Cereibacter sphaeroides 2.4.1: one gene and its partner. The protein of the gene in region 2 binds, or shares a complex with, the protein of the main gene of each other region. Links are inferred from orthologs where the notes say so. Each region holds a gene or a part of one and is shown on either strand. Other genes may lie near its edges. The genes, in order: RSP_RS14070 and xseA.

Region 1 (14,219 bases), 2.5 Mb from region 2 along the record:
ATAGGTGGAGTTGCCCCGTCGCCGCGCCTCGCGGTCGAGCGCCGAGCCGGGCCGCACATAATGAGCCACATCGGCGATGGCCACCCAGAGGATGTGGCCGCCCGGGTTCTGCGGATCGGGATCGGGCTCGGCCAGAACCGCATCGTCGCGGTCGCGCGCATCGACCGGATCGATGGTGACGAAGGGCAGATGCCGCAGATCCTCGCGTTCGGCCATGGGCGCAGGGCCCGCCGCCTCGGCTTCCGCCAGCACCGCATCGGGGAAGCTGTCGGGAATGCCATGCTGGTGGATCGCGATCAGCGACACGGCGCGCGGGCCTGCCGGATCGCCCAGCCGCGCGGTGATCCGCGCGAGCGGCAGCCCGAGGCGGCGCGGCCCGGCCTGCTCGGCCTCGACCAGTTCGCCGTCGCGCGCCCCGGCCGCCCCGTCGCGGGCCACGCGCCATTCCTTGTCCTCGCCCTTGTCGATGGGCAGGATCCGCCCGCCGTCGTCGCTGGCGCGGAAGATGCCGAGGATCTTCGGCTTCGATCCGCCGAGCCGCCGGATCAGGCGCGCCTCGTGGGTGTGACCCTCATCCTCGCCCTCGACCTCGGTCAGCCGTGCGAGGATGCGCTCCCCCTGCGCCAGCGCCGGATCGCCCTTCTTGGCCACGAAGAGGATGCGCGGCGGCTCGCCCTCGCCCGCCCATTCCAGCGGACGCGCGAACAGGTCGCCCTGCGCATCGGACCCCACGATCTCGAGCACCGACACGGGCGGCAAGGCACCCTGCGGCGTGAAGGTCCGCTTGCGTTTCTCCAGCGCGCCCTCGGCCTCCATCTCGCGCAGGAGGCGCTTCAGTTCGATGCGCGCGGCACTCCCCTTGATGCCGAAGGCACGCACGATGTCGCGCTTCGCGGAAAGGGAGGGATTCTGGGCGATCCAGTCGAGGATCTGGGCTTTCGAAGGGAGCTGGTCCATCGCTCTCGCCTAGCACGCGCCGCGGGAGCCGTCATCCGCAAAGCCTCAGAGGTCCAGCACCATGTCGCGATGGGGGATGCCCGCATCGAGATATTCCTCGCCCACCTGCCGGAAGCCCAGCTTCTCGTAGAAGCCGGTGGCATGGCTCTGCGAGCCGAGCTTCAGCTGGCGCAGGCCCGGCTCGCCCCGAAGCTCGGCTACGGCGGCCCGGATGAGGGCGGCGCCGACGCCCGTGCCCCGGCAATGGGCCAGCACGCAGACCCGGCCGATCTTGCCGGTCTCGCCCCGGACGAGGAGCCGCGCCGTGCCCACCGGGCGGCCCGCATCGGTAGCCAGCAGATGGATCGCCTCGCCGTCGAGATCGTCGATCTCCTCGGCCTCGGAAACACCCTGCTCCTCGATGAAGACGGTGCGCCGCAGCGCCCGGCAGGCCTCGATATCGTCGGTCCGCTCGATCTTCATGCGAAATAGTCTTTCAGAATGCGGAGGTAGATGGCCTTCAGCGGTTCGATCTGCGCGACTTCGACACGCTCGTCCACCTGATGCATGGTCTTGCCGACAAGGCCGAATTCCACCACCGGGCAGTGGGCGCGCACGAAGCGCGCGTCCGAGGTGCCGCCCGAGGTCGAGGGCTCGGGCCGCAGGCCGGTCTCGGCCTCGACCGCGCGGGCCACCAGTTCGGAAAGCTCGCCCGGCGGCGTGAGGAAGCTCTCGCCCGAGATCTTGGCGCTGAGCGCAATCTCGACGCCGGTGTCAGCCGCGACGCGGGCGGCCTCCTCCTCCAGCCAGCGGGTCAGGCTCGCACCGCTGTGGGCATCGTTGAAACGGATGTTCACCGTCGCGCGGCAGAGAGCCGGGATCACGTTGGTGGCCGGGTTGCCGGTGTCGAAGGTGGTCACGGCCAGCGTCGAGGCATCGAAATGCTCGGTGCCATAGTCGAGATCGTGCGAGGACAGCCGATCGATCAGCCGCGCCAGCGCGGCGACCGGGTTCTTCGCCCGATGCGGATAGGCCGAATGGCCCTGCACGCCGCGGGCGGTGAAAAAGGCCGTCATCGAACCGCGGCGGCCGATCTTCATCATCTCGCCCAGCCGCTCGGGGCAGGTGGGCTCTCCGACGAGGCAGACCGACATGGCCTCGCCCTCCGCCGCCATCCAGTCGAGAAGCGCGACCGTGCCGTCGGTCGAGTCGCCCTCCTCGTCACCGGTGATGGTCAGGACCACCGCCCCGTCGGGCGGGGTCTCCTGCACGAAATCGACCGCCGCTGCCACGAAGGCCGCGACGCCCGACTTCATGTCGGTGGCCCCGCGCCCCCAGAGCCAGCCGTCGGCGATCTCGCCGCCGAACGGATCGCGGGTCCAGGCGGCGGCATCGCCCACCGGCACCACATCGGTATGGCCGTTGAAGCCGAAGGTCCGGTTCGCGCCCTTCCGGCCCCAGCGGGCGAAGAGGTTCGGCACCCCGTTGCGGTCCACGCGGGTGCAGTCGAAGCCCGCCCCGCTCAGGATCCGCTCGATCAGGTCGAGCGCGCCGCCCTCCTCGGGCGTGACCGAGGGGCAGCGGACGAGATCGGCGGTCAGCGCGACGGGATCGATGGGCATGGAAGTCTCCGGAGAAGAATGGTGCGGGACGCGAGCGCCCCGAAAGACAGGCTCAGTCGTAGAACGGCGTCACCTGCGCCACGACGACCGAGTTCTCGGCCAGCGCCCGCTGCATCAGCGCGCGCTCTTCGGCGTCGATCTCGTCGCCGTTGGCCAAACGCTCCTCGAGCGTGCCGTAGCCCGAGACATCGAGCGGCGCCATGTCGGCGGTCTTGAGCAGGGCCACCGTCTCGCGCACGGCTTCGGCCTCGTCCACGCCGCTTGCGTAGCACATCAGCGCCGCGCCGGTCGCGCCCTTGGGCAGCCCGTCACCGGCGCAGCGCCCGACCTCGATCACCAGCGTGAAGACCTGCTGCGGCCGCTTCGGTTTCTTCTCTTCCGTCATGCGGCATCCCTCCTTGGGTGTCCGCGACCGGTTCGCAGGAATCGCCGCCCCGTGCAAGGGAGACGCGCGTGCGTCGCAGCTCTCCGCAGTCGGGACAGGGCTCCGGTTCGTCCTTCAGGGGCCGGGGCGCGAAGAGCCGGCCGCAATGGAGGCAGCAGGGATGCTCGCCCGGCGCGACCGGCACCGGCGGCGCCACCTCGAAGGGGGGCACGATGGCGAGGCCCGGCCGCGGCGGCTCGGCCCGGAAGATCGAGAGCTGCCCGTCCGCTTCCAGAAAGGCGTGGCGCACTTCGCCCAGATTCTCGATCCCGTTCATCCGCAACAGCGCATGCAGCTCGGGCATGCCGATCCTGCGGGCGGCGACGCCTTCGGTCAGCACCCGCCCGTCGCGCATCACCGCCACCGCCTTGCCGTCCACGGCCAGCTTCACCGGACGGAAGCGCCGGATGAGCGCGTCGAGCAGCTTGTCGATCCCCACGACCGCCGCCACCACCAGCATGGCATGAAGGAGCGGCACCTCGGGGTAGAAGAGCGCGTCGCCCACGGCCGAGCCCAGCGCGATGACCAGCAGGAACTCGATGATCGAGAGCTGCGCGATGCTGCGCCCGCCCACCCAGCGCAGCAGAAGCAGCGTCCAGCCGTAGATGATGAGCGTGCGGACGAGGATCTCGGCGAGAAAGAGCGGCGGATCGTCCCCGAGCAGCATCCGGCCGAGATCGAAGGCAACGACGGGCTCGTCCATGATACAGGCACTCCGCAACGGCCGGCACTCCGGCGCTGCCCAACGCGAGGCCCGGGGCCGGGTTCCTCGGCCGGGTCCTGCCCGAAGACGGCCGGGTGGGGCCCGGCCGGCGCGGCCCGCAGGGGGGATCAGTCCCGCAGCAGCTCGTTGATCGAGGTCTTCGAGCGCGTCTGCGCATCCACGCGCTTCACGATCACGGCGCAATAGAGGTTCACGCCGCCCTTCGAGGGCATCGACCCCGCCACGACGACCGAGCCTGCGGGCACTTCGCCATACATGACCTCGCCCGTCTCGCGATCCACGATCTTCGTCGACTTGCCGATGAAGACGCCCATGCCCAGCACCGAGCCCTCGCGGACAATGCAGCCCTCGACCACTTCCGAACGCGCGCCGATGAAGCAGTTGTCCTCGATGATGGTGGGGCCGGCCTGCATCGGCTCCAGCACGCCGCCGATGCCGACGCCGCCCGACAGGTGCACGTTCTTGCCGATCTGCGCGCAGGAGCCGACGGTGGCCCAGGTGTCGACCATGGTGCCCTCATCGACATAGGCGCCGAGGTTCACGAACGAGGGCATCAGAACCACGCCCCTGGCGATATAGGCCGAGCGACGGACGACGCAGTTCGGCACCGCGCGGAAGCCCGCGGCCTTCCATTGCGCCTCGCCCCACTGGGCGAACTTGCTGTCGACCTTGTCCCACCAGGTCCCTGCCTGCGGGCCGCCCGTCTGCACTTCCATGTCCTTCAGCCGGAAGCCGAGCAGCACGGCCTTCTTCGCCCACTGGTTGACATGCCAGTCCGCGCCGCGCTTCTCGGCCACCCGCAGGCTGCCCTTGTCGAGCGCCTCGAGCGTCGCCTCGATGGCCTCGCGGGTCTCGCCCTTGGTGGCCGGGGTGATCGTCTCGCGCGCCTCCCAGGCGGCTTCGATGGCGGCTTCGAGCGCGGAATACGACATGCGGATCACCCTTTTCCCGTGGTTCTTTACCCTCGAAGCCTATAAAGGCTGGGCCCATTCGCCGCAATGCGCCGAAGGATCATCATGAAAGACGACCGCCGCCACCCGTTCCGCGACAGTTCGCAGGACATGGAATCCGCCCACCGTGTGCCGGACACGCCGCAGAGCCGTGCGCCGGCCTACCGGCTGGCCTTCGCGGATCCGGAATTTCTCATGCGGGACGAGTTGCGTCCCGTCCGGCTCCAGCTCGAGCTGATGAAGCCGCAGATCGTCATGGACGAGCGCGGGATCGTCTCGACCGTGGTGATGTTCGGCGGCGCCCGCATCCCCTCGCCCGAGCGCAAGGACACGGCGCCCGAGGGGCTGGCCGCGCTGGCGCCCTATTACGACGAGGCGCGGAAGTTCGCCCGCATCGTGACCGAGCGCAGCATGGAAACCTACGGCCGCGAGCTGGTGATCGTCACCGGCGGCGGGCCGGGCGTGATGGAGGCCGGCAATCTCGGCGCGTACGAGGCGGGCGGGCAATCCATCGGGCTGAACATCGTGCTGCCGCACGAGCAGGCCCCGAACGCCTATGTGACGCCGGACCTCTCGTTCAACTTCCACTATTTCGCCGTGCGGAAGATGCATTTCCTGATGCGCGCCCGTGCCGTGGTGGTCTTCCCGGGCGGGTTCGGCACGCTGGACGAGATGTTCGAAAGTCTCACCCTGATCCAGACCAAGCGGATGAAGCCCATTCCCTTCCTCCTCTTCGGCCGCGAGTTCTGGGAGAAGATCATCAACTGGCAGGCGCTGGCCGAGGTGGGCACGATCGCGCCCGAGGATCTGCGCCTCTTCCGCTTCGTCGAGACGGCCGACGAGGCGCTCGATGCGCTCGACGAGTGGGAGTGAGGGTCAGTCAACCGGCCGGATGAGCTTGCGCTCGAGCACGCGCAGCACCTGCGCCAGATCCTGCCCGCGGCGGAGGATCTGGCCGTCCATCGCCACCACCGCATACATGCCCTGCCGGGCGCGCAGCTTCGGGCGCTTCTCGATCCGGTAAAGCGGGCTCTCGGCCGTCCGGCGGAAGATCGAGAAGACCGCCACGTCGCGCAGGTGCGAGATGCCATAGTCGCGCCATTCGCCCAGCGCCACCATGCGTCCGTAGAGGGTCAGGATCTGCCCCAGTTCGTGCCGGTCGAAACTCACCTGCTCGGGTGACTGCGGCGCGAAAGGGATCGGCGGCTGCACGGTCATGTCACGAGGCTGACGCAATCGGCCGGGCAAGGCAAGCCCGCTCGGACGCGGCTCTGCGGCGAGAGACCGGGGCACACAAACCTCTCGAACTTGTCCGGCGCGCCCGAAAATGGCCATTGATCGACCTCTGCCGCGACGCAATCCGCCGTCATCTTCGATCCCGTAGCAGATGCCGAAAACCCCGGCGGCGGCAGAAACTGTCCCCTGCCTGCCGTCGGACCGGCATTCGAGCTCGCGGAAGCTCCGGCGTGCCGGGGCTTCCGATCGCCCTCCTCCGGATCAGGCGCGGCGGGCGAGGACCTCCACCCCCAGCGTCTCCAGCGCCTTCCGCTCTATGTCGGCCGCATTCAGCCCGGCGGTGGCATACATCACTTCGGCGCTGTTGTGGTCGATGAACGTGTCGGGCAGCACCATCGAGCGATACCGGAAGCCGCGGTCGAAGACCCCGGCCTCGGCCAGAAGCTGCGCCACATGGCTGCCGAAGCCGCCGATGGCGCCCTCCTCGATGGTAATGAGCGCCTCGTGATGGGCCGCGAGCTGCAGGATCAGATCCCGGTCGAGCGGCTTTGCAAAGCGCGCATCCGCAACCGTGGGAGAGATCCCGCGCGCAGCCAGCGCCTCGGCGGCCACCTGCACCTCGGCCAGACGGGTGCCGAAGGACAGGAGCGCGATTCGCGTGCCCTCGCTCACCACCCGGCCACGGCCGATCTGGAGCGGCACGCCCTTCACCGGCATCTCGACCCCCACGCCGTCGCCGCGCGGATAGCGGAAGGCGATGGGCCCTTCGTCATGGGCGGCGGCGGTGGCTACCATATGGACGAGCTCGGCCTCGTCGGCGGCGGCCATCACCACGATGCCGGGCAGGTTCGACAGGAAGGCCACATCGAACGAGCCCGCATGGGTGGCGCCGTCCGCCCCCACGAGGCCGGCGCGGTCGATGGCAAAGCGCACCGGCAGGCGCTGGATCGCCACGTCATGCACGATCTGGTCGTAGCCGCGCTGGAGGAAGGTGGAATAGATGGCGCAGAAGGGCCGCATGCCGCCTGCCGCAAGCGCCGCCGAGAAGGTCACCGCATGCTGTTCCGCGATGCCCACATCGAAGGTGCGCTTCGGAAACCGCTCGCCGAAGAGGTTGAGCCCCGTCCCGTCCGGCATGGCGGCCGTCACCGCGCAGATCCGCTCGTCGACCTCGGCCTCCTTGATGAGGCTCTGGGCGAAGACCTTGGTATAGGAGGGGGCGTTCGAGACCGGCTTCACCTGCGCGCCGGTCAGGACGTTGAACTTGTTCGTGGCATGGCCACGGTCGCGCGCGGCCTCGGCCGGAGCATAGCCCCTGCCCTTCTTGGTGATGACATGGATCAGCACCGGCGCATGCGCCCGCTGCTTGACGGTCCGCAGCACCGGCAGAAGCTGGTCGAGATCGTGCCCGTCGATCGGGCCGACATAGGAGAAACCCAGCTCCTCGAAGAGCGTGCCGCCGACGGTGACGCTCTTCAGCATCTCCTTGGCGCGGCGCGCGCCCTCCTGGAACGGTTCGGGCAGAAGCCCGAGCGCTCCCTTGGCGGCCGCCTTGAAGTCCTGGAACGGCGCGCCCGCATAGAGCCGCGAGAGATAGGACGACAGCGCCCCCACCGGCGGCGCGATGCTCATCTCGTTGTCGTTCAGGATCACGATCACCCGGTTCTTCAGGTGCCCGCCGTGGTTCAGCGCCTCGAAGGCCATGCCGGCCGACATCGAGCCGTCGCCGATCACCGCCACCGCGTCGCCCGTGTCGCCGCCCATCTCGCGTGCCGCGGCAAAGCCCACCGCGGCCGAGATCGAGGTCGAGGAATGGCCCGCGCCGAAACAGTCATAGGGGCTCTCGGAGCGCTTGGTGAAGCCCGAGAGACCCCCGCCCTGCCGCAGGGTGCGGATGCGGTCGCGCCGCCCGGTCAGGATCTTGTGGGGGTAGCACTGGTGGCCCACGTCCCAGATGATCTTGTCGCGGGGCGCATCGAAGATCGCATGCAGCGCAACCGTCAACTCCACCACGCCGAGGCCTGCGCCCAGATGCCCGCCCGTCACCGACACGGCCGAGATCGTTTCGGCCCGCAGCTCGTCGGCCAGCGAGCGCAACTCACGGTCCGTGAGGCCCTTTATGTCCACCGGGAGCGTCACCCGGTCGAGCGTCGGCGTGCAGGGTCTGTCGGTCATGCTCTTCCTTCAGCTTTCACGCGAGATGACGAAGCGCGCCGCCTCGATCAATGTTCCTGCCTCTGGCCCATAGGGCGCAAGCGCCGCCTCGGCATCCTCCACCAGAGCCCGCGCCCGCGCCTTGGCGCCGTCGAGCCCGAGAAGCGAGACGAAGGTGGCCTTCCCGGCTTCGGCATCTTTCTGGAGCCGCTTGCCCGCCTTCTCCGCATCGCCCTCGACATCGAGAATGTCGTCCGCGATCTGGAACGCAAGCCCGAGGGCCGTGGCGTATCGGCGCAGCGGCACCCGGTCCGCCTGCCCGAGGATCGCCCCCGCTTCGGCGGACCAGCGGATCAGCGCGCCAGTCTTGCCGGCCTGAAGGTGGGTGATCTGATCGAGCGTGAGGGGCACGGCAGCCGTCTCGGCCGCGATGTCGAGTGCCTGGCCCAGCACCATGCCCTCGGCGCCCGAGGCTTTCGCAAGGCTCGCCACCAGTTCGATCCGCACCGCGGCGGGTCCGAGCGCCGGATCGGCCAAGAGCTCGAAGGCGAGAGTCTGCAGCGCGTCGCCCGCCAGCACGGCGGTGCATTCGTCCCACTTGCGATGCACGGTCGGCAGGCCGCGGCGCAGGTCGTCATCGTCCATGCAGGGCATGTCGTCATGCACGAGGCTGTAGGCATGCAGCGCCTCGATAGAGGCCGCAGCACTCACCGCCGCCTCGGGCGCGATCCCGTGCAGCCGGGCGGATTCGAGCACGAGGAAACCCCGCAGCCGCTTGCCGCCCTGCACCGCATAGCGCATGGCATGGACGACCGGCAGATCCTCGCGATCCGCCAGCGCCGCATCGAGCCGCCCCTGAACGCGCGCGGCCGCATCCGTCAAAGCCTTGGAAAAACTCACAATCCCTCCGCCGGAACCGCCGCCGTCGCGCGCCCCTCGGCGGCACGGATCAGCTCCACCTTGTCCTCGGCGTCCTTCAGCTTCTGCGCGCAATGCGCCTTGAGCGCCGAGCCGCGCTCATAGAGGCGGATGGAGTCTTCCAGCGGCACGTCGCCTTTCTCCAAAGCCGTGACGACCGCCTCCAGCGCCGCCATCGCCTCTTCGAACGTCATCTCTGCCACTGCTTTTTCCGTCATGCGCTCCGCTCCAGAAGGACGCCCACATGCGCCGCGCTGCTCGCGGCGAGGGCAGCCAGATCATATCCCCCCTCGAGTGTCGATACCACCCGCCCGCCGCATGACGCCGCAGCCAGATCGCAGAGCCGCCCCGTCAGCCAGGCGAAATCCGCCTCGCGCCAGTTGAGATTGGCCAACGGATCGGCGGCATGGGCGTCGAAGCCCGCCGAGATCAGGATCAGCTCCGGCTGCCAGGCCTCGATGCGTCGGAAGGCTTCCTCCCAGGCCGCGCGCATCTCGGCGCTGCCGCTTCCGGGCGCCAGCGGCAGGTTCAGGATCTGGCCGTGCGCGCCGCGCTCGTCGGCCGCCCCGGTGCCGGGATAGAGCGGCATCTGGTGACTCGAGACGAAGAGCGCGCGGCTCTCGTCCCACAGCAGGTCCTGCGTGCCGTTGCCGTGGTGGACGTCGAAATCCACCACCGCGACCCGGTCGAGCCCGTGATGATCGAGGGCGCGCTTGGCCGCGATGGCGGCCGAGCCGAAGAGGCAGAAACCCATCGGCCGCTCGCGCTCGGCGTGATGGCCGGGCGGGCGGCAGCCCACGAAGGCCGAGGAGGCTTCGCCCGCCAGCACCAGATCGACGGCGGCGCAGGTGCCGCCCACTGCCCGCATCGCCGCCTCGAACGAGCCCGGCGACATCCAGGTGTCCGGGTCGAGCCCGCGAATACCCTCGGCGGGCTCGGCCGCGCGGATCCGGTCGAGATAGGCCTGCGGATGGCAGCGCAGCACGTCAGCCTCTTCCGCCAGCGGCGCCTCGCGCCGCTCGAGCGGCAGCCGGTCGATCCCCGCCGCCACCGCTGCCATCCGCTCGATCCGCTCGGGGTGCCCCTCGGGCGTCGCATGTGCTTCGGATGCTGCGTGCGAAATCCAGACCACCGTCATGCCGTCTCCTCCCTGTCGTGCCGGAGCAGACTGCGGGGAAAGCCGCGGCATCTCAACCCGGCCGTGCGGAGGAGGGCCCGCCATTCGCGCTTCGTGAATGACACCCTGGCAAACCCGCTGTCAGTCCGGCGCGAGCATGTAGCCCGAGCCGCGCACCGTCTGAAGATAGCGTGGCTGCCGCGGGTCCACCTCGATCTTCCGGCGCAGCCGCGTGATCTGCACGTCCACCGCCCGCTCCTGGCTCTGGCTGTCGTCGCGGCCGAGATCTCCCACCAGCTTCTCGCGGCTGACCGCCTCGCCGGGCTGGGCCGCGAAGATCCGCATCAGCGCGGCCTCGGTCGCCGTCAGCCGCACGGGCTCGGTGCCGCGCCACAATTCGCCCCGCTCGAGATCGTAGCGCACATCGCCCAGATGCAGCACCTTGGGCCCCAGCTCGGGCCGCGCCGAGGGCACGCGCCGCAGGATGGCGTTGATGCGCAGCAGAAGCTCCTTGGGTTCGAAGGGCTTGGCCAGATAATCGTCGGCCCCCGCCTCGAGACCCTCGATCCGGTGCGAGGTCTCGCCGCGCGCGGTCAGCAGAAGGATCGGCGTGGCCAGATCCTCGCGCAGGGACCGGGTCAGCGACACCCCGTCCTCGCCCGGCATCATCACGTCGAGCACGATCATGTCGAACTCGAGCCCGTCGAGCAGCCGCCGCGCCTGCGCCGCATCGCGGGCCGTCGAGATGAGGAATCCGTTCCGGATCAGGAACTTCTGCAGAAGGCTCCGGATGCGCTCGTCATCGTCCACCACGAGAAGATGCGCCTGTGGCTCACTCACGCCCCACCCTCCTTCAGCGTCTGATACTGACGCCGCAACTCCGGATCCATCATCGCCTCGAGCACCTGCCGGAACCCCTGCACCACCGCGGGTCCGGCAGACCGATAAGCCGCCCGCATCCGCGCCCGCTGCGCGTCCGACAGGGTGCGCTCAAGCTCCGTTCCCTTCGGCGTGAGGTAGAGGTGGCGCTCGCGCTTGTCCACCCGACCGATCCGGCTCTCGACCAGCCCATCCTCGATCAGCGTCCGCAGCACCCGGTTCAGGCTCTGCTTCGTGGCGCCCAGGATCGACAGGAGATTGTTCACCGTGGTGCCGGGGCTGCGATGGATGAAGTGCATCGCGCGGTGGTGCGCGCGCCCGTAATCGAGATCCTCGAGGATGCGGTCGGGATCGGCGGTGAAACCCCTATAGGCAAAGAACATCGCCTCGATGCCCTTCCTGAGCTGCTCGTCCGTCAGGAACAGGAGCGACTCGCCGCCCCCGGGTCCCGGTGCTCCTTGCGACATGATCTTCCCCCCCGTTGTCGCCCAGATTTTATGTCAGCCTTGTTGACTTTCCAAGACTCAACTGTTACCGACAGCCCGTCATTTGCGCAACTTTATGCCCGGTGCGGACCTATCTTGCGCAATTTATGCAAAGCGCCTATGCGCAGGAGGGTGACATGGCTGGATATGACGATCGCGACGGCAAGATCTGGATGGACGGCAAGCTGGTGGAATGGCGCGAGGCGAAGGTGCATATCCTGACCCACGCCCTCCACTATGCCTCGTCCGTCTTCGAAGGCGAGCGCTGCTACAACGGCAAGATCTTCAAGTCGGTCGAACATTCCGAGCGGCTGCGCAGGTCCGGCGAGCTGCTGGACATGCCGCTGCCCTATACGGTCGAGGAGATCGAGGCGGCGAAGAAGGCCACGCTCGAGGCCAACGGCCTGACCGACGCCTATGTCCGGGCCCTCGCCTGGCGCGGCGCCGGCGAGGATATGGGCGTCGCCTCGTCCCGCAACCCGATCCGCGTGGCCGTCGCGGTCTGGTCCTGGGGCAACTACTACGGCGACGCCAAGTTCAAGGGCGCCAAGCTCGACATCTCGAAGTGGAAACGGCCCTCGCCCGAGACGATCCCCTCGGCGGCCAAGGCGTCGGGCCTCTACATGATCTGCACCATGTCGAAGCACGCAGCCGAGGCGAAGGGCTGCTCGGACGCGATGATGTTCGACTACCGCGGCTATGTCGCCGAAGCGACCGGCGCCAACATCTTCTTCGTGAAGGATGGCGAGGTTCACACCCCGCTGCCGGATGCGATCCTGAACGGGATCACCCGCCAGACGGTGATCGGGATGCTGCGCGACAAGGGCATCAAGGTGCATGAGCGCTACATCGAGGCCTCGGAGCTCGAAGGGTTCGAGCAATGCTGGCTGACCGGCACCGCCGCCGAGGTCACCCCGGTCGGCCGGATCGGCGACTACAGCTTCGAGGTGGGCGCCCTCACCCGCGAGATCGCGACCGACTACGAGAAGCTCGTCCGCGCCTGACCGGACAGGGCGCGTCGCGCGGGCGCGCCCGCAATCAGAAGGGCGCGCCCGCAGGCACGCCCCCGACCCTCGTCTTCAGCCTTCGATCAGGCCTCGCGGCCCCGCGCGATGCGCAGGAACTCGAGCACGCGGCGGTTGCCGGCCGGCCGGGCCTCCTCGCGGTGCCAGAGGGACCGCGGATGGCGGGCCAGCCGCAGGAAGTTCTTCACCCGTCCGCCGTCCGAAGGGGTGCGCTTGTCAGCGAGGTGACGGCTCATGTCTGTCCTCCTTCAGTTTCAGACCGCCCCAGCATAGGGCAGAACGGCCCTCCAACCAAGCTTTCCGCCTAAGGTTCCGAGCCCGGACCGAAGCGGTGCGGCAATCGGCGCGGCGCTTCCGCCGGCGCAAACAACGATCCCGCCCCTGCAAGACCGGCAAGCGCCGCCGTCGCGCGGGCGGCCAGCGGCTCCTGCGCACCAAGGACAAGCGCCGTGCCCAGCGCGATCCAGCCGGCCGCTACGACATTGAGACGGCGCGCAAAGGGCTGCTTGCGCGTCTTGTGCCGGAACTGGCGCTGCGCGATCTTCGCCCCGATCCAGCCCCCCGCCGCGCTGAGCGCGAGCAGGTTGGCCTCCGGAAAGCGCCAGCCGCCCGACGCAGCGCGCCGCTTGTCCAGACGGAAGGCGAACCAGGTAAGAAGGTTCGCGAACAGGAGGTAGATCGCCAGGGCGGCGGGAAGACTCGGAACGGGCATCGGCACCTCACGCCACGGATATGGCCCCTCACTGTGCCGATTTTTCGTCCAGCCGCGCCAGCGCCCAGCGTGCCGCATCCGCCACCGCCATGTCGGGGTCGTCCACATGCGGCGCAGCCGCCGCCCGAAGCCGCCGATCGCCCGAATTGCCGATGGCGTAAAGCACGTTGCGCAGGAACCGGTCGCGCCCGATGCGCTTGATCGGGCTGCCCGAGAAGCGCGCCCGGAAGCCCGCCTCGTCCAGTCCCGCCAGCTCCGCGAGGGGCGGAGCCCCCACCCGCGCCGCATAGCCGATCTCGGAAGCCGCCTGCGCGAACTTGTTCCACGGGCAGGCCGCAAGGCAATCGTCGCAGCCGTAGATCCGGTTGCCCATCCGCGCCCGCAGCTCTTCCTCGACCGGGCCCCGGTGCTCGATGGTCAGATAGGAGATGCAGCGCCGCGCATCGAGCTGGAACGGCGCCGGAAAGGCCCCGGTGGGACAGGCGTCGAGGCAGGCCCGGCACGAGCCGCAATGCTCGCGCCCGGGCGCGTCGCGCGGCAGCTCGAGCGTGGTGAAGATGGCGCCCAGAAAGAACCAGTTGCCCAGCTCGCGGCTCAGAAGGTTGGTGTGCTTGCCCTGCCAGCCGAGCCCGGCGGCCTGCGCCAAGGGCTTCTCCATCACCGGCGCCGTATCGACGAAGACCTTGATCTCGCATCCCGTCTCCGCCACCAGCCAGCGCCCGAGCCGCTTCAGCCGCTTCTTGACGAGATCGTGGTAATCCCTGCCCTGCGCATAGACCGAGACCGCCCCGTGCCCCCGCGCCTCCAGCACCTGCCGCGGATCCTCCTCCGGCGTATAGAGCTCGGCCAGCATGATGATCGAGCGCGCCTCGGGCCAGAGCGCCGCGGCCGAGCCGCGCCAGGCCTCGCGCTCCTCCATCCAGCCCATCTGCCCCTGCCGCCCGGCGGCGAGAAACGCGCGCAGGCGCCCCGCCGTTTCCGGTGTCGCGTCGGGGGCACAGATGCCGAGCCGCGCGAAGCCTTCCGCCCGCGCACGC
Region 2 (14,193 bases):
TGCTCTTTCTGCACCGCGGCCTCGGCCGAGAGGCCGGCCATGATGTCCTCTTCCATCCGCCGCAGCCAGCCGCGGGAATGGGCGAAGAGCCTATAGGCCTCGAGCACCTGCCGCTGATCCTTGTCGAGCGTCGAGGCCGAGAGAAGATCGTCGACCGAGACGCGCAGCTGCGCCACGGCGGCGCGGATGCGTTCGGTCTCGTGCACCGGATCGTCGCCCACCGGGTTCGTGACCACGACGCGCGCCTCGTGCAGCCAGACATGGCCCTCGGCCGCGCCCTCCTGCCCGGTCGACCCGCGCATCAGCACGGGCTGCGTATGTTTGGCCGACAGCGCCTCGCCCTCGCCCACGAAGACGCCCAGTTCGGCCATTTCCGCCAGCACCATGGCCACCACCTCGAGGGCATAGACCTCGTCTTCGGAATATTCCCGCGCCTCGCGCGACTGCACCACCAGCACGCCGAGCTTCTCGCCCACGCGCTGGATCGGCACCCCAAGGAAGGCGGAATAGATCTCCTCGCCGGTCTCGGGCATGAACCGGAAGCCGCGCTCGGACGGCGCGTTGCCGGTGTTGATCGGGCTCGCCATCCGCGCCACGCGGCCGACAAGGCCCTCGCCCATCTTCAGCCGCGTCTGGTGGACGGCTTCGGGATTGAGACCCTGGGTCGCGCAGAGCTCGAGCGTGTCGGGGTCGCGGAAGAGATAGATCGAGCAGACCTCGGTCCGCATCGAGTCCGCAATCAGGGACGTGATGCGGTCCAGCCGGTCCTGGCCCTTTCCGGACAGGGCCAGACTGTCCCGCAACCGCCTGAGAAGCTTGCGGCTTTCGCTTTCGCTGCGTTCAGGCATGACCCCCCGGCGTCAATGCCGGCCTCAGTTGGCCGTCTCCAATGCGAAGGCATCATGGAGTGCCTGCACCGCGAGTTCCATATATTTCCGGTCGATCAGCACCGAAATCTTGATCTCGGAGGTTGCGATGACCTTTATGTTCACACCGTCGGCGGCCAGCGCCTTGAACATGGTCGCCGCGACGCCCGCATGGCTGCGCATCCCGATGCCCACGACCGAGACCTTGGCCACCTCGGTGTCGACCACCAGATCGTCATAGACGATGGTGCCCTCGGCCTTGGCATCCTCGAGCGCCTTGCGCGCGCGGGCCACCTGATTGATCGGGCAGGAGAAGGTCATGTCGGTGACCGACCCGGGATGGCTGCCGTAGTCCTTTTCCGAGATGTTCTGGACGATCATGTCCACGTTCACCCCGGCCTCGGCCAGCGGCCCGAAGATCGCCGCGGCGACGCCGGGGCGGTCCTCGACGGTGACGAGGGTCATTTTCGCTTCGTCGCGCGAATAGGCGACGCCAGAGACGACTTTCGATTCCATGATATCCTCCTCGTCGCAGACCAGGGTTCCCGAGGTCTCGTCCGTGTCCTCGAACGAGGACAGCACCCGTAGCTTCACCTTGTAGCGCATCGCCAGCTCGACCGAGCGGGTCTGCAGCACCTTCGCGCCGAGCGAGGCGAGCTCCAGCATCTCCTCGTAGGCGATCTTTTCCAGCTTGCGCGCCTTGGACGCGATCCGCGGATCGGTCGTATAGACCCCGTCCACGTCGGTATAGATGTCGCAGCGCTCGGCGGCGAAAGCGGCGGCAAAGGCCACGGCCGTCGTGTCCGAGCCGCCGCGGCCCAGCGTCGTGATCCGCCCCTCGGGGCTCACGCCCTGGAAGCCCGCGACCACCGCGACCTTGAAGCCTTCGGCGAATTTCGCGTCGAGATTTTCGCGCGGGATCTCGAGGAAGCGCGCGGCCGAATGCTGCGAGGTGGTCCTGATCGGCACCTGCCAGCCCTGCCAGCTGCGCGCGGGTACCTCCATCTCCTGAAGGGTCAGCGCCATCAGGCCCGCCGTCACATTCTCGCCCGACGAGACCACCGCATCATATTCGCGCGCGTCGAACAGGGGCGAGGTCTGCTCGACCCAGCCCACAAGCTCGTTGGTCTTGCCCGACATGGCCGAGACGATGACGATCACGTCATAGCCGCGCTCCACCTCGCGCTTGACCTTCTGCGCGGCGTTCTTGATGCGCGCCAGATCGGCAACGGAGGTGCCGCCGAATTTCATCACTAGAAGCGGCATGGATCAACCCCCGCAGCCGGACCCCGGAATCCGGCGCTTCTTATGCGGGGGCGGACGGAAGGGCAAGGGCTTCCCGCCGTGCGTCGAGCGCCGGGCGGGCCTGCGACATCCTCGCGGGCGGCGTCCCCCTGTAGCGCGGCGCCGTCGACATGTTCCTGTTGCAGAAGCCTGCGAGCCTCCTCGCCGTCACGGGTGCGAGGGGATGAACGATGGATGGGGTGGCAGAGCGGCAGATGATGGGGGAGGACTCGCCTCCGTCCGGCGACGATCCGCGTGCCGAGGCACGCGCGCTTCTGGCCGAGCTGACCGCGCTCCGTGCCGATCTCTTCCGCCGGGCGGATGCGCGGATGGCGGACTGGGCCACGCGGGTGCGCCGGCTGGAATTCCTGCCGTCGGTCGCCAACATGGCGGACTGGCTGGCGCTGCGCGAGGCGGATCTGACGACGCTCCAGCCGCGGCTGAGCCGCCTCGGCCTCTCGACGCTCGGACGGCTCGACGGCCATGTGCCGCCCTCGCTCGAGGCGGTGATCGCGGCGCTCTCGGCCATCGCGGGCCTCGAGGGTCCGGCCTTTCCCGACCGGGAGAGCTTCGACCCCGAGCTCCGCAGCCTCCACGCACGGCGCGACGCCCTGTTCGGCGCGCGGGACACAGCGCCCGGCACGCGCATCCTCGTGACCCTGCCCTCCGAGGCGGCGTCGGATCCCGCCATCGTGCGCGAGCTGGTGGCGGCGGGGGCGGATGCCTTCCGCATCAACTGCGCCCATGACGGCCCCGAGGCCTGGGCGGCGATGATCGGCCACATCCGCAAGTCCGAGCGGATGACGGGACGCAAGCTGCCGATCTCGATGGATCTCGGCGGGCCGAAGTTCCGCGTGACGAAGACCGGCGGGCCGCTGCCCAAGCGCCTGCAGGCCGGCGACCGCTTCGCCTTCGTCGAGAAACCCTCGTTGGCGCCCGAAGGCCGGGGCTGGGCCATGCTCGGCCATCCCGCGCTGCTTGCCGCCCTTGCACCGGGCGTGCAGGTCTCGGTGGACGATGGCAAGCTCTGGGCCACGGTGATCCAGACCGGCCGGGGGCACGCGCTCCTCGAGGTGGACCGCGTGGGCGAGCGCGGGCTGAAGCTGAAGCCCGGCCGCGGGGTGAACCTGCCCGGCTCGCATCTCGATGTGGCCGCGCTGACCGAGGAAGACCTTGCGGCGCTCGATGTGGTGGTGGCCGAGGCCGACCTCGTGGCCTTCTCCTTCGTCCAGACACCGGGCGACGTGCGCGCCCTGATCGCGGCGATGGAGGCGCGGGCCTGCCATCCGCGCCCGCTCCCGGCGATCCTTCTGAAGATCGAGACCCCGATGGGGCTGCATCTCCTGCCCGAGCTGATCGTCGAGGCCGGCGGCTCGCTGCCCGTGGGGGTGATGATCGCGCGCGGCGATCTCGCCGTCGAGATCGGCTTCGACCGGCTCTCCGAGATCCAGGAAGAGATCCTCTGGCTCTGCGAGGCGGCAAAGGTGCCGGTGGTCTGGGCCACGCAGGTGCTGGAAGGGATGGTGAAGGAGGGTCAGGCCAGCCGCGCCGAGGTGACCGACGCCGCGATGAGCCAGCGGGCGGACTGCGTGATGCTGAACAAGGGGCCGCATGTGGCGGCCGCCATCGAGTTCCTCCGCGACATCCTGATCCGCATGGACCGCCACCAGACGAAGAAGAGCGCCCGCCTCGGCCCGCTGCGCGTCTGGGCGGGCTGAGGCGCGAAAGAAGCCTCGCCCGGAAGGACGGACGCCGCTGGGCCGCACCTTGCGCCGGGCGGACGAGCCTGCGCCTTCATCAGGCGCGGCACCGAGGCCTTCCGTGACCGGAGCGCTCATGCCTGCGCGCCACGATTGGCGCGCGGCACCGGCCCTCCGGCGGAAGGCCTCGGGGCTCGGTCTACCCGCGCTCGGGCCCCGTCAGAGGGCGCGCCAGCCGATGTCGCGGCGGCAGAAGCCTTCGGGCCAGTCGATCGCATCGACCATCGCATAGGCCGCGGCCTGCGCTTCGGCGAGGGTGGCGCCCCGCGCGGTGGCGGCCAGCACCCGCCCGCCGGTGGCGAGGATGCGGCCCTCCTCTGCGGCCGTTCCTGCATGGAAGACGACCTGCCGGCTGGTCTCGGGCAGCGCCTCGAGGCCGCGGATCTCGGTGCCCTTCCGGTAGCTGCCGGGATAGCCCTGCGCGGCCATCACCACCGTCAGCGCATGATCCTCGGCCCAGTTCACCTGCACCTGATCGAGCCGCCCCTCGGCGCAGGCCAGCAGCAGATCGAGCGCCTGCGCGCCCAGCCGCAGCATCAGCACCTGACATTCCGGATCGCCGAAGCGGACGTTGTACTCCACGAGCCGCGCGCGGCCCTCCTCGATCATCAGCCCGGCATAGAGCACGCCGCTGTAGGGCGCGCCGCGGCGGCCCATCTCGGCGATGGTGGGCTTCACGATCTCGTCGAGCGCCTGCCGCTGCACCGCCGTCGTCAGCACCGGAGCGGGCGAATAGGCGCCCATGCCGCCGGTGTTCGGCCCCTCGTCGCCGTCGAAGGCGCGCTTGTGATCCTGCGCCGTGCCGATGGGCAGGACGGTGCGCCCGTCGGTCAGGACGAAGAAGCTCGCCTCCTCGCCGGTCATGAACTCCTCGATCACCACCTCGGCGCCCGCCGCGCCGAAGCTGCCGCCGAACATGTCGTCGATGGCGGCCAGCGCCTCGGCCTCGGTCATGGCCACCACGACGCCCTTGCCCGCCGCGAGCCCGTCCGCCTTGATGACGATGGGCGCGCCGGTGGCGCGCACATGCGCGCGGGCGGCCTCGGCTTCGGTGAAGCGGGCATAGCCTGCCGTGGGCGCGCCGCAGGCGTCGCAGACCTCCTTGGTGAAGCCCTTCGAGGCCTCGAGCCGCGCCGCCGCCTGCGACGGGCCGAAGGTCAGGAGGCCCGCGGCGCGGGTGGCATCGGCCACGCCCGCGGCGAGCGGCGCCTCGGGGCCCACCACCACGAAATCGACCGAGTTCGCTTCGCAGAAGGCCACCACCGCCGCCCCGTCGAGGATGTCGAGATCGGCGCATTCGGCGATCTGCGCGATCCCGGCATTGCCCGGCGCGACGATCAGACGGTCGCATTTCGGGTTCTGCTTGATCGCCCAGGCCAGCGCATGTTCGCGCCCGCCGCCGCCGAGAATGAGGATGTTCATGGCCGCTCCCTTGTCCATCGGTGCCGCGTCTCTAATCCGAAAGCGTCCCGTGGGACAAGGCGCCCGCGCCCCCTTCGCGCCCCGTTGCGCGGGGCCGGGCGCCATGCGAAGAAGCCCGGGCGCCCGGCCACGAGGGCCGGTCCTCTCCGAGCACAGGTCATGGATCTCCGCACCCTTCTCCTCCCCGCAGCCCTTCTCGCCGCCACCCCGCTTCTGGCCGATGAGGCCACGATCGCCCGTCTCGAGGCGGCCTTCGCCGCCCTCACCCCCGAAGAGCGGGTGGCCGTTCAGGAAGAGCTCGAGATCGCGGGCCTCTATGTCGGACCGGTCGACGGCAGCACCGGCCCCGGCGACGGGCGCACGCTCGAAGATGCGGCGACCTTCATCGAGGAGAATTCCGCAGGCATGGTGGCCGTGCCGCTCGCCACCGACGAGGAGGCCCGCGCCTTCGCGAAAAGCCTCGCCGAACGGGGCTATTCGTCCTGGCTCTACGGCGAGGGCGACGAGGGCTGACCTTCGCCGCCCCTCCGCGGTGACGGCCGGAGAGACGGGGCAGACGCTCCGGCGCGCGCCGACCGCAAGCCTCACTCAGCCCGGGCCGAGGCCCGCTCTCCGGACAGCGGCCGGCAGCGTCCCGAGGGCGCGACACCTGTGGCCCTCCTCTCCGGGCAAGATCCCGACCCGTTGCAGGCGGCCCGAACCCGCAGCTTGCCTGTCGGACGGGCCTCGGGCACAAAGACCCCATGTCCGACCTCTTCGAAGATCCCGCCCCCAGCCGCAACACGCCGGAATTCACCGTCTCGGAGCTGTCGGGCGCCGTGAAGCGGGTGATCGAGGGCGAGTTCGGCCTCGTCCGGGTCCGCGGCGAGATCGGGCGCGTCTCGCGGCCCGCCTCGGGGCACCTCTATTTCGACCTGAAGGACGACCGCGCCGTGATGGCGGCGATCTGCTGGAAGGGTCAGGCCGGCCGGCTCTCCGTGCGTCCCGAAGAGGGGATGGAGGTGGTGGCCACCGGCCGGATGACCACCTTCCCCGGCCAGTCGAAATATCAGATCATCGTCGAGGACATGGCCCCCGCAGGCGCAGGCGCACTGATGGCCATGCTCGAGAAGCGCCGTGCGGCGCTGGCCGCGGAGGGGCTGTTCGACGCCGCCCGCAAGCACCCCCTCCCCTTCCTGCCGCGGGTGATCGGCGTCGTGACCTCGCCGTCGGGCGCGGTGATCCGCGACATCCTCCACCGGCTGCGCGACCGCTTCCCGAGCCATGTGCTGATCTGGCCCGTGGCGGTGCAGGGCGAGAAATGCGCGCCCGAGGTGGCCGCCGCCATCCGCGGCTTCAATGCCCTGCCCGAGGGCGGCCCTATCCCGCGCCCCGACCTCCTGATCGTCGCGCGCGGCGGCGGCAGCCTTGAGGATCTCTGGGGCTTCAACGAGGAGATCGTCGTCCGGGCCGCGGCCGAGAGCCGGATCCCCTTGATCTCGGCCGTGGGGCACGAGACGGACACCACGCTCATCGACCATGCCGCCGACCGCCGCGCGCCGACCCCCACCGCCGCGGCCGAGATGGCGGTGCCCGTGCGGCTCGAGCTGCTCGCCGGCCTCGACGGTCAGGTCGCGCGGCTCTCGCGCTGTGCGGCCGAGACCATCCGGCGGCGCGACCAGCGCCTGCGCGACCTCGCCCGCGCCCTGCCGCGGCTCGAGAGCCTCGTGGCCGGCCCGAGCCAGCGCTTCGACCTCTGGTCGGGCCGGCTCTCGGGGGCGCTCGGCCAGAGCGTTGCCGCCCGCCGGGCCCGGCTCGAGCCGCTCGGCGCGCATCTGCGGCCGCGGCTGCTCGCCGATCTGGTGGCGCGGCAGAAGGACCGGCTGGGCGACCGGACGCGCAGCCTCGAGACCTGCCTCGGGCGGCGGGCCGAGCGCGCCCGGGACCGGTTCGACGCCCTCTCGGCCCGCCTTGCCCCGGCCTTCGCGCGGCTCATCGCCGAGACCGAGCGCGCGACCCGGCGCGACGCGGCCACGCTCGGCACGCTTGCGGCGCGGCTCGACGCGGCTCCCGAGGCGCGGCTTGCCCGCCTCTCGGACCGGCTCGAGGCGCTCGACCGCCTGCGCCAGACGCTGGGCTACCGCGAGACGCTGAAGCGCGGCTATGCGGTGGTGCGCGCGGACGGCGCCGTGCTCACGACGAAGGCCGAGGCCGGAGCCGCCGCGATGCTCGAAATCGAGTTCCAGGATGGCCGCCTCTCCGTGGGTCGCGGCAAGACCCGCAAGCCAAAGGAAGAGCCGCCCGCGCAGGGCAGCCTGCTCTGAACCCACCCGCGCCGGCACCGCGCCGCCCCTCCTGCCGCGACGACCGGACCCTCCGCGCGATCTCCGGAAGGACGGACAGCCCCGGACGCGCGTGCCCCGAGGCCCTGCGGCAGGCGCCCGTCAGACCCCCACGTCCGGGCCCGCGCAGATCAGGGGCGTGCGCGTCTGGGAGACTTCCGACAGTTCGGTGCCCGTGGGATCGCCCTCGAACTGCGCCCGCACGCCCGAGGCCTCGCGGTAGAAGCTCCAGCATTGCGGCGTGGCATCGTGCTCGTAGACGAAGCAGATCTGCCCCGCCTGCTCGTACCACTGGCCATGCGTGCATTCCTGACCGCGGAAGGCCCAGACCACGCGCCGCCCCGGCAGATACTGTTCGGCGCCATAGATCTCGCCGCCGACCGCATAGGAGAGCGTCTTGCCCGTCGAATAGGCCTCGAACTCTTCCGCGCTCATCGGCTCGGCCGCAAGCGCGGGAGCGGCGAGGGCGAGGGTCAGGGCCGCGGCCCAGATCCTGTGCATGATGTCTCCTCCGGCGGGTTGAAACGGCGCGACCGGCCGCGACGGACATCAGCCTGCCAGAAGCCCGCCCCTCTGACCAGTCACGCCTGCGCCAGCCCCGGGCGGGGGCGACTGCGGCGGGCTTCCCCCTTCCCTCGCGCCGCCTGAGCGACTAGGTGTCAGGGGCCGCAAGCAGGGGAGGCGGAAAGCCCATGTCGTTCTTCAAGAAGATGCGCGAGAAGATGTTCCGCTCCTCGGACCGGCTGTCGGAGGATCTGGACGCGCTGGTCGAGGACAAGGCTTCCGAGGCGCCGGCCCCCGAGGTGCCGACACCCGGGCCCCTGCCCGACCCGGAGAAGGACGCCCCCCTGATCCTCGACCGGCCCGTGCCGCAGGCGCCCGACCCGCAGCCGCAGCCCGCCCCCGCCCCCCCCGCCGCGCCCCTGCCCGGCCTGCCGCCGGAGCCCGAACCCGAACGCCGCCCGGGCCTCTTCGGCCGCATGTTCGGTCAGACCGAGGAGCCCCGCCGCATCCTCGACGATGCGATGCTCGAGAGCCTCGAGGAAGTGCTGATCCAGGCCGACATGGGCGTCGAGACGGCACTGCGCGTCACCGCGAACATCGCCGAGGGCCGCTACGGCCGAAGGGTCTCGGCCCGCGAGATCAAGGAGGCGCTGGCCGCCGAGATCGCCCGCATCCTCGAGCCGGTGGCGCGGCCGATGCCGCTCTATCCGTCGCGCCCGCAGGTCGTGCTGGTGGTGGGCGTGAACGGCTCGGGCAAGACCACGACCATCGGCAAGCTCGCCTCGCAGTTCCGCGCTGCGGGCAAGTCGGTGGTGATCGCCGCGGGCGACACGTTCCGCGCGGCAGCGGTCGAGCAGCTTCAGGTCTGGGGCCGCCGCGCCGGCGTGCCGGTCCTGACCGCGCCCGAAGGCTCCGACCCGGCCTCGCTCGCCTTCGACGCCATGACGAAGGCCCAGGCCGAAGGCGCGGACCTCCTGATGATCGACACGGCCGGCCGGCTGCAGAACCGCGCCGACCTGATGGAGGAACTGTCCAAGATCGTCCGAGTGATCCGCAAGAAGGATCCCGACGCGCCGCACAACACGCTCCTCGTGCTCGATGCCACGACGGGGCAGAATGCGCTGAACCAGGTAGAGATCTTCCGCAAGCTCGCCGATGTCTCGGGCCTCGTGATGACCAAGCTCGACGGCACCGCCAAGGGCGGCGTCCTCGTGGCGCTGGCCGACCGGTTCGGCCTGCCGATCCATGCCATCGGCGTGGGCGAGCAGATCGACGACCTCGCGCCCTTCGATCCCGAGGAGTTCGCCCGCGCCCTGATGGGTCTGGACGACTGACGCCCCCGCCCCCTTCGTCCCCTCTCACTCTGGAAAAATATCCTCGGGGGGTCCGGGGGGCGGAAAGCCCCCCGGCGGTCCGCCCCAGAGCCCCGGTCCGCCGCTCCGCCCGATCATGACAGCCTGGATCCTCTCTCTCGAAGGCACCCCGGAGGGCGCGCGGATCGCGCTCCTCCTCGCGCTCACGTCGGCCTTCGCCCATGCCTGCTTCGGCGCGCTCCAGAAGGGGCGGCACGATCCCTGGCTCTCCCGCGGCGCGATCGACAGCTTCATGCTGCTCCTCTCGGCGCCGGTCGCCGTCTTCCTCGTGCCCTGGCCGCGGGGCGTCGAGTGGCTGGTCATGGCGGGCGTCATGGCGATCCACCTCGCCTACAAGATCGCCATGGCGCGGGCCTATTCGCGCGCGGCCTATACGGTCGTCTATCCGGTGGTGCGCGGCGTGGGACCGCTCGCCACGCTCGCCTTCGCCGCGCTCTTTCTCGGCGAGCATTATGTGGCGATCCAGTGGCTGGGCGTCGCGATCCTGTCGGCGGCGATCCTCGCGCTCGCCCGGCTGAATTTCACCGCGAGCCCGCAGATCGGGCGGATGGACCTCAAGGCCGGCCTCGTCTGGGCCTTCGCCGGCGGGCTCATGGTCGCGATCTACACGACCTTCGACGCCTGGGCGATCCGGCTCATGCCCGATCCCTTCACCTTCCTCGCCTGGTTCTTCCTGATGACCTCGCTCGATTTCCCGCTGCTGCTGGGCTACAGGCTGCTGAAGGCGCGGCAGATGCCGGAGGCGGCGGCAGCCCTCGCGCTCCGCGGCTTCGTGGGCGCGCTCGTGGCCTTCGTCAGCTTCGGCGGCGTGATGCTCGGGACGAGGCTCGGCAAGGTGGCCGAGGTCTCCTCGCTGCGCGAGACCTCGACGCTCTTCGCCGCAGCCATCGGCTGGCTCCTGCTCGGCGAGCGGTCGGGGCCCGCGAAAATACTGCTGATGGGCCTGATCGCCCTCGGCGCGATACTGGTTCAGTTGGCCTGAAAGGGAGAGACATGGCAGAGCGCATCAACCCGGTGGTCAAGGCGGTGCTGGAATGGGGCCCGATCGCGGCCTTCTTCCTCGGCTACGTCAAGCTGAAGGACGAGACCTTCACCGTCGCCGGCACCGACTATCAGGGGTTCATCATCGTCACGGCGGCCTTCATTCCGCTGATGGTGATCTGCACCGGCCTCCTCTGGTGGCTCTCGGGCAAGCTCTCGAAGATGCAGGTGGCCACCGTCGTGCTGGTCGTGGTCTTCGGCGGCCTGTCGGTCTGGCTGAACGACGACCGCTTCTTCAAGATGAAGCCCACCATGATCTACCTGCTGTTCGGCGTGCTGCTCGGGATCGGGCTCCTGCGCGGGCAGAGCTGGCTCCGGCTCGTGCTGGAAGAGGCGATCCCGCTGCAGGACGAGGGCTGGATGATCCTCACGCGCCGGGTGATGGCCTTCTTCTTCGCGCTGGCCATCGCCAACGAGGCGGTCTGGCGGCTGATGAGCACCGATGCCTGGGTGAATTTCAAGACCTTCGGCCTGCCCTTGGCGATCTTCGTCTTCTTCATGACCCAGAGCGGCCTCTTCAAGCGCTACAATCCGGAGCGGAAGGACGAGGCCTGAGGCGCGGCCTGCCCGGCGCCCCCGGCAGACCGGCGGCGCCGCAGATGTCAGGCCCGGTAGAGCGGGATCGGCTTCACCGCCGACTGGAACTCCGACAGCACGCGCTCGGGCCCATGGGTCTGGGCGAGCCGCAGCAGCGCGAAGCGGATCTCGGCGATCTCGCGATAGTAGGTGAGATAGGCCGTGTTGAGCGCGGCGCCCGCCACCGCCCCCAGAACCGGCACCGCCTGCGCCATGAGCTTCTGGCCGAGCGCGGTGGCGAGTTTCGGCGCGACCGAGGCCACCACCTTGCTGACCGCCGCGCCGCTCATCGCGATCCGGGCGCCGATGAAGCTCGTGTTCACCCCGTCGTCGCGCTGCAGCGGGCTGCCGGCACCGAAGATGCGCAGACATTCCACCCGGATCGCCGGATCGTCGGGGTCGAAGCCCTCGGCCTCGGCCGCGTTGCGGATCGCATGCATGATGACGGTGATCGTCACGGGCAGCTCGGCGATCGAGGTGGCGATCCCGCCCGCGCCGCCCGCGGCCCCGGTCAGCGCCACCAGCGCCGGCGCACCCCGGCGCCCGAGATCCGGCGCGGCGCGGCCTGCCGCCGCGACCCGGTGGCTCTGTTCCAGCGCGCGCCGCGTCACCGCCTCGATCTGGCGCAGCACGGGCGCGGGCAGCAGGGCCATCCGCTCCTCGACCGAGCCGCCGAGGCGGTTCATCAGCGACATGAGCGGTCCGTGCGCGCGATCGAACCGCAGGGCGAGGGCCGCGATCTCGGCCTCGGGGCCGGTGTGCAGGGCAGGCAGGCGGGTCTTCTGTGTCATGGCACAGAAGTAGGATCGAGAGCCCCTTCGGGCAATGGCCCTCCCGCCGGAGCGCGCCTGCCCGCCGATCCCCGTCAGGCGCCGCAACTGAGAGGGGCCGGCGCCTTGCGGGAAGCGTCAGGCCGGAGTTTCCCCCCTGGGCCGCCCCTTCGGCGAAACCCCTCACGGCGAGCTCTTGGCGGGCGGCCACGTCTCCGGCCGGTCGGCAGGCTGCCGGCTCAGGCGGCCTTCGTCACGAGGCCCTCGACCCCCTCCCAGGCGCCGATGACGAGCGGCATCCCCAGCACGCGCTCGGGGTTCGTGGGGGGCGGCATCACGACCTTCTCGAGCTTGCGGAAGCCGAAGCGCCGGTAATAGGGCGCGTCTCCCACCAGCATCACCCGCTCCCAGCCGATGCGGCGCGCCTCGGCCAGCGTCTCCGCGATCAGAAGCGCGCCCAGCCCCTCGCCCTGCCGCGTCGGGTGGACCGCGACCGGCCCGAGGAGGAGCACCGGCTTGCCCCCGACCGTGACCGGCCAGTAGCGGATCGCTGCGGCCAGCGTGCCGTCCTCGTCGCGCAAAAGCGCGCAGAGGTCGGCCACGGTGGGCACCCCGTCGCGCAGCCGGTAGGAGGAGAGCGCCGTGCGGCCGGGCGCGAAGCAGAGGTCGTAGAGCGCCTCGACTTCCCACCAGTCGGCCTCACGTTCCTGTTCAAGGCGATACACGCCGATCCCCCTGCCCCGGATTTGCCTGGAAAGGCGCGTAACATGCGGGCAGACCGGGATCAAACCGGAAAGGAGCCTCCATGTTCTACCGCCCCGAAGACGGCCACGGCCTGCCGCACAATCCCTTCAACGCCATCGTCTCGCCGCGCCCGATCGGTTGGATCTCGACCCGCGGCCCCGAGGGGGACAATCTCGCGCCCTATTCCTTCTTCAATGCGGTGGCCTACGTTCCGCCGCAGGTCATGTTCGCCTCGACCGGCGCCAAGGACAGTCTGGCGGCGCTCCGCGCCAGCGGCGTCTTCTGCGTGAACATCGTCGAGGCGGCGGCGCTCGCGCGGATGAACGCCACCTCCGCCGCCTTCCCGCGCGGGACCGACGAATTCCTCGCGGCAGAGGTGCCGAAAGAGGAATGCCGCACCATTCCCTGCCCGCGGGTGGCCGACGCGCCCGCGTCGCTCGAATGCCGGGTCACGCAGGTGGTCGAGCTTCTGGGCCGCGACAATTTCCTGATCCTCGGCGAGGTCACGGGCGTGCATCTGCGCGACGACTGCCTGCGCGACGGACGGTTCGACGTGACCGCCTTCCGCCCGATGGCGCGCCTCGGCTACCGCGACTATGCCGTGGTGCGCGAGGTGATCGAGCTCTCCCGCCCGGGAGAAGGCTGAGCGCCTGCAATTCGCGCGTCGTGAACGGCCGCGCCCCGTGCCGGCCGGTCGCACAGACCCCGCCACGCAGACCCCCTGCGCTTCGGGAGCGGCACCGGAGGCCCGCAAGCCGCGGCGCCCATTCCTTCGGGGCGAGTGACCCATGACCACGCCAGAGACCTGAGCCAGCGGCAGCACAAAGCCCGCAATTCGCGCTTCGCGAGCGACAACGGCGATTTATCGCACCCGGTCGGGCGGGGTTCGCGCTTTTCTCCTCCGGGCGCGCGGCCTACTGTCCGGCCGGTCAATCCAACCGGGGACAGCAATGAAGACCATGATCGGGGTGATCGGCGGTTCGGGGGTCTACGAGATCGACGGGCTCGAGGATGCGGTCTGGACGAAGGTCGAGACGCCGTGGGGCGATCCGTCGGACGAGATCCTCACGGGCAGGCTCGACGGCGTGCCGATGGCCTTCCTGCCCCGGCACGGGCGCGGCCATGTCCACAGCCCGACGACCGTGCCCTACCGCGCCAACATCGACGCGCTGAAGCGGCTGGGGGTCACCGACCTCGTCTCGGTCTCGGCCTGCGGCTCGTTCCGCGAGGAGATGGCGCCGGGCGATTTCGTGATCGTCGACCAGTTCATCGACCGCAGCTTCGCCCGCGCCAAATCCTTCTTCGGCTCGGGCTGCGTGGCCCATGTCTCGCTGGCCCACCCGACCTGCGGTCGCCTCTCGGCGCTCTGCGCCGAGGCCGCCCGCGCCACCGGCGTCACCGTCCACGAGGGCGGCACCTATCTCTGCATGGAGGGGCCGCAGTTCTCGACGCTGGCCGAGTCGCTCCTCTACAAGAGCTGGGGCTGCCATGTCATCGGCATGACCAACATGCCCGAGGCCAAGCTCGCCCGC

What was found.
Region 1: the proteins of xseA (region 2) and RSP_RS14070 are in contact, whole or in part, in a cryo-EM structure (PDB 8TXR), measured with the Escherichia coli proteins. The link is inferred for Cereibacter sphaeroides 2.4.1 from one-to-one orthologs.

What each region holds. Positions count from the first base shown.
Region 1 is NC_007493.2:2,890,581-2,904,799, forward strand. Bases 7,563-10,522 are described here. They hold RSP_RS14070 (exodeoxyribonuclease VII small subunit), read right to left. Parts: upstream 9,183-10,522; coding sequence 8,943-9,182; downstream 7,563-8,942. Other genes in these bases: dxs (1-deoxy-D-xylulose-5-phosphate synthase), read right to left, coding at 7,563-8,067; RSP_RS14065 (polyprenyl synthetase family protein), read right to left, coding at 8,077-8,946; RSP_RS14075 (histone deacetylase family protein), read right to left, coding at 9,179-10,102; RSP_RS14080 (response regulator), read right to left, coding at 10,223-10,522. Also shown: rnr (ribonuclease R), read right to left, coding at 1-957; RSP_RS14025 (GNAT family N-acetyltransferase), read right to left, coding at 1,003-1,419; dapE (succinyl-diaminopimelate desuccinylase), read right to left, coding at 1,416-2,558; RSP_RS14035 (hypothetical protein), read right to left, coding at 2,611-2,943; RSP_RS14040 (DUF421 domain-containing protein), read right to left, coding at 2,867-3,685; dapD (2,3,4,5-tetrahydropyridine-2,6-dicarboxylate N-succinyltransferase), read right to left, coding at 3,814-4,638; RSP_RS14050 (LOG family protein), read left to right, coding at 4,723-5,529; RSP_RS14055 (DUF2794 domain-containing protein), read right to left, coding at 5,533-5,874; more of dxs, read right to left, coding at 6,154-7,562; more of RSP_RS14080, read right to left, coding at 10,523-10,921; RSP_RS14085 (MarR family winged helix-turn-helix transcriptional regulator), read right to left, coding at 10,918-11,427; RSP_RS14090 (branched-chain amino acid aminotransferase), read left to right, coding at 11,583-12,449; RSP_RS22260 (hypothetical protein), read right to left, coding at 12,536-12,706; RSP_RS14095 (DUF1294 domain-containing protein), read right to left, coding at 12,775-13,182; tRNA epoxyqueuosine(34) reductase QueG, read right to left, coding at 13,211-14,219. UniProt on the Escherichia coli protein: Bidirectionally degrades single-stranded DNA into large acid-insoluble oligonucleotides, which are then degraded further into small acid-soluble oligonucleotides.
Region 2 is NC_007493.2:429,284-443,476, reverse strand. The notes cover bases 5,422-8,355. They hold xseA (exodeoxyribonuclease VII large subunit), read left to right. Parts: upstream 5,422-6,075; coding sequence 6,076-7,635; downstream 7,636-8,355. Other genes in these bases: ftsY (signal recognition particle-docking protein FtsY), read left to right, coding at 8,346-8,355; RSP_RS02180 (hypothetical protein), read right to left, coding at 7,756-8,154; RSP_RS02190 (hypothetical protein), read left to right, coding at 5,492-5,845. Also shown: ptsP (phosphoenolpyruvate--protein phosphotransferase), read right to left, coding at 1-848; RSP_RS02205 (aspartate kinase), read right to left, coding at 873-2,132; RSP_RS02200 (pyruvate kinase), read left to right, coding at 2,342-3,868; purD (phosphoribosylamine--glycine ligase), read right to left, coding at 4,070-5,332; more of ftsY, read left to right, coding at 8,356-9,491; RSP_RS02170 (DMT family transporter), read left to right, coding at 9,607-10,512; RSP_RS02165 (inner membrane-spanning protein YciB), read left to right, coding at 10,524-11,126; RSP_RS02160 (EcsC family protein), read right to left, coding at 11,174-11,938; RSP_RS02155 (GNAT family N-acetyltransferase), read right to left, coding at 12,157-12,642; RSP_RS02150 (flavin reductase family protein), read left to right, coding at 12,723-13,307; RSP_RS02145 (S-methyl-5'-thioadenosine phosphorylase), read left to right, coding at 13,612-14,193. UniProt on the Escherichia coli protein: Bidirectionally degrades single-stranded DNA into large acid-insoluble oligonucleotides, which are then degraded further into small acid-soluble oligonucleotides.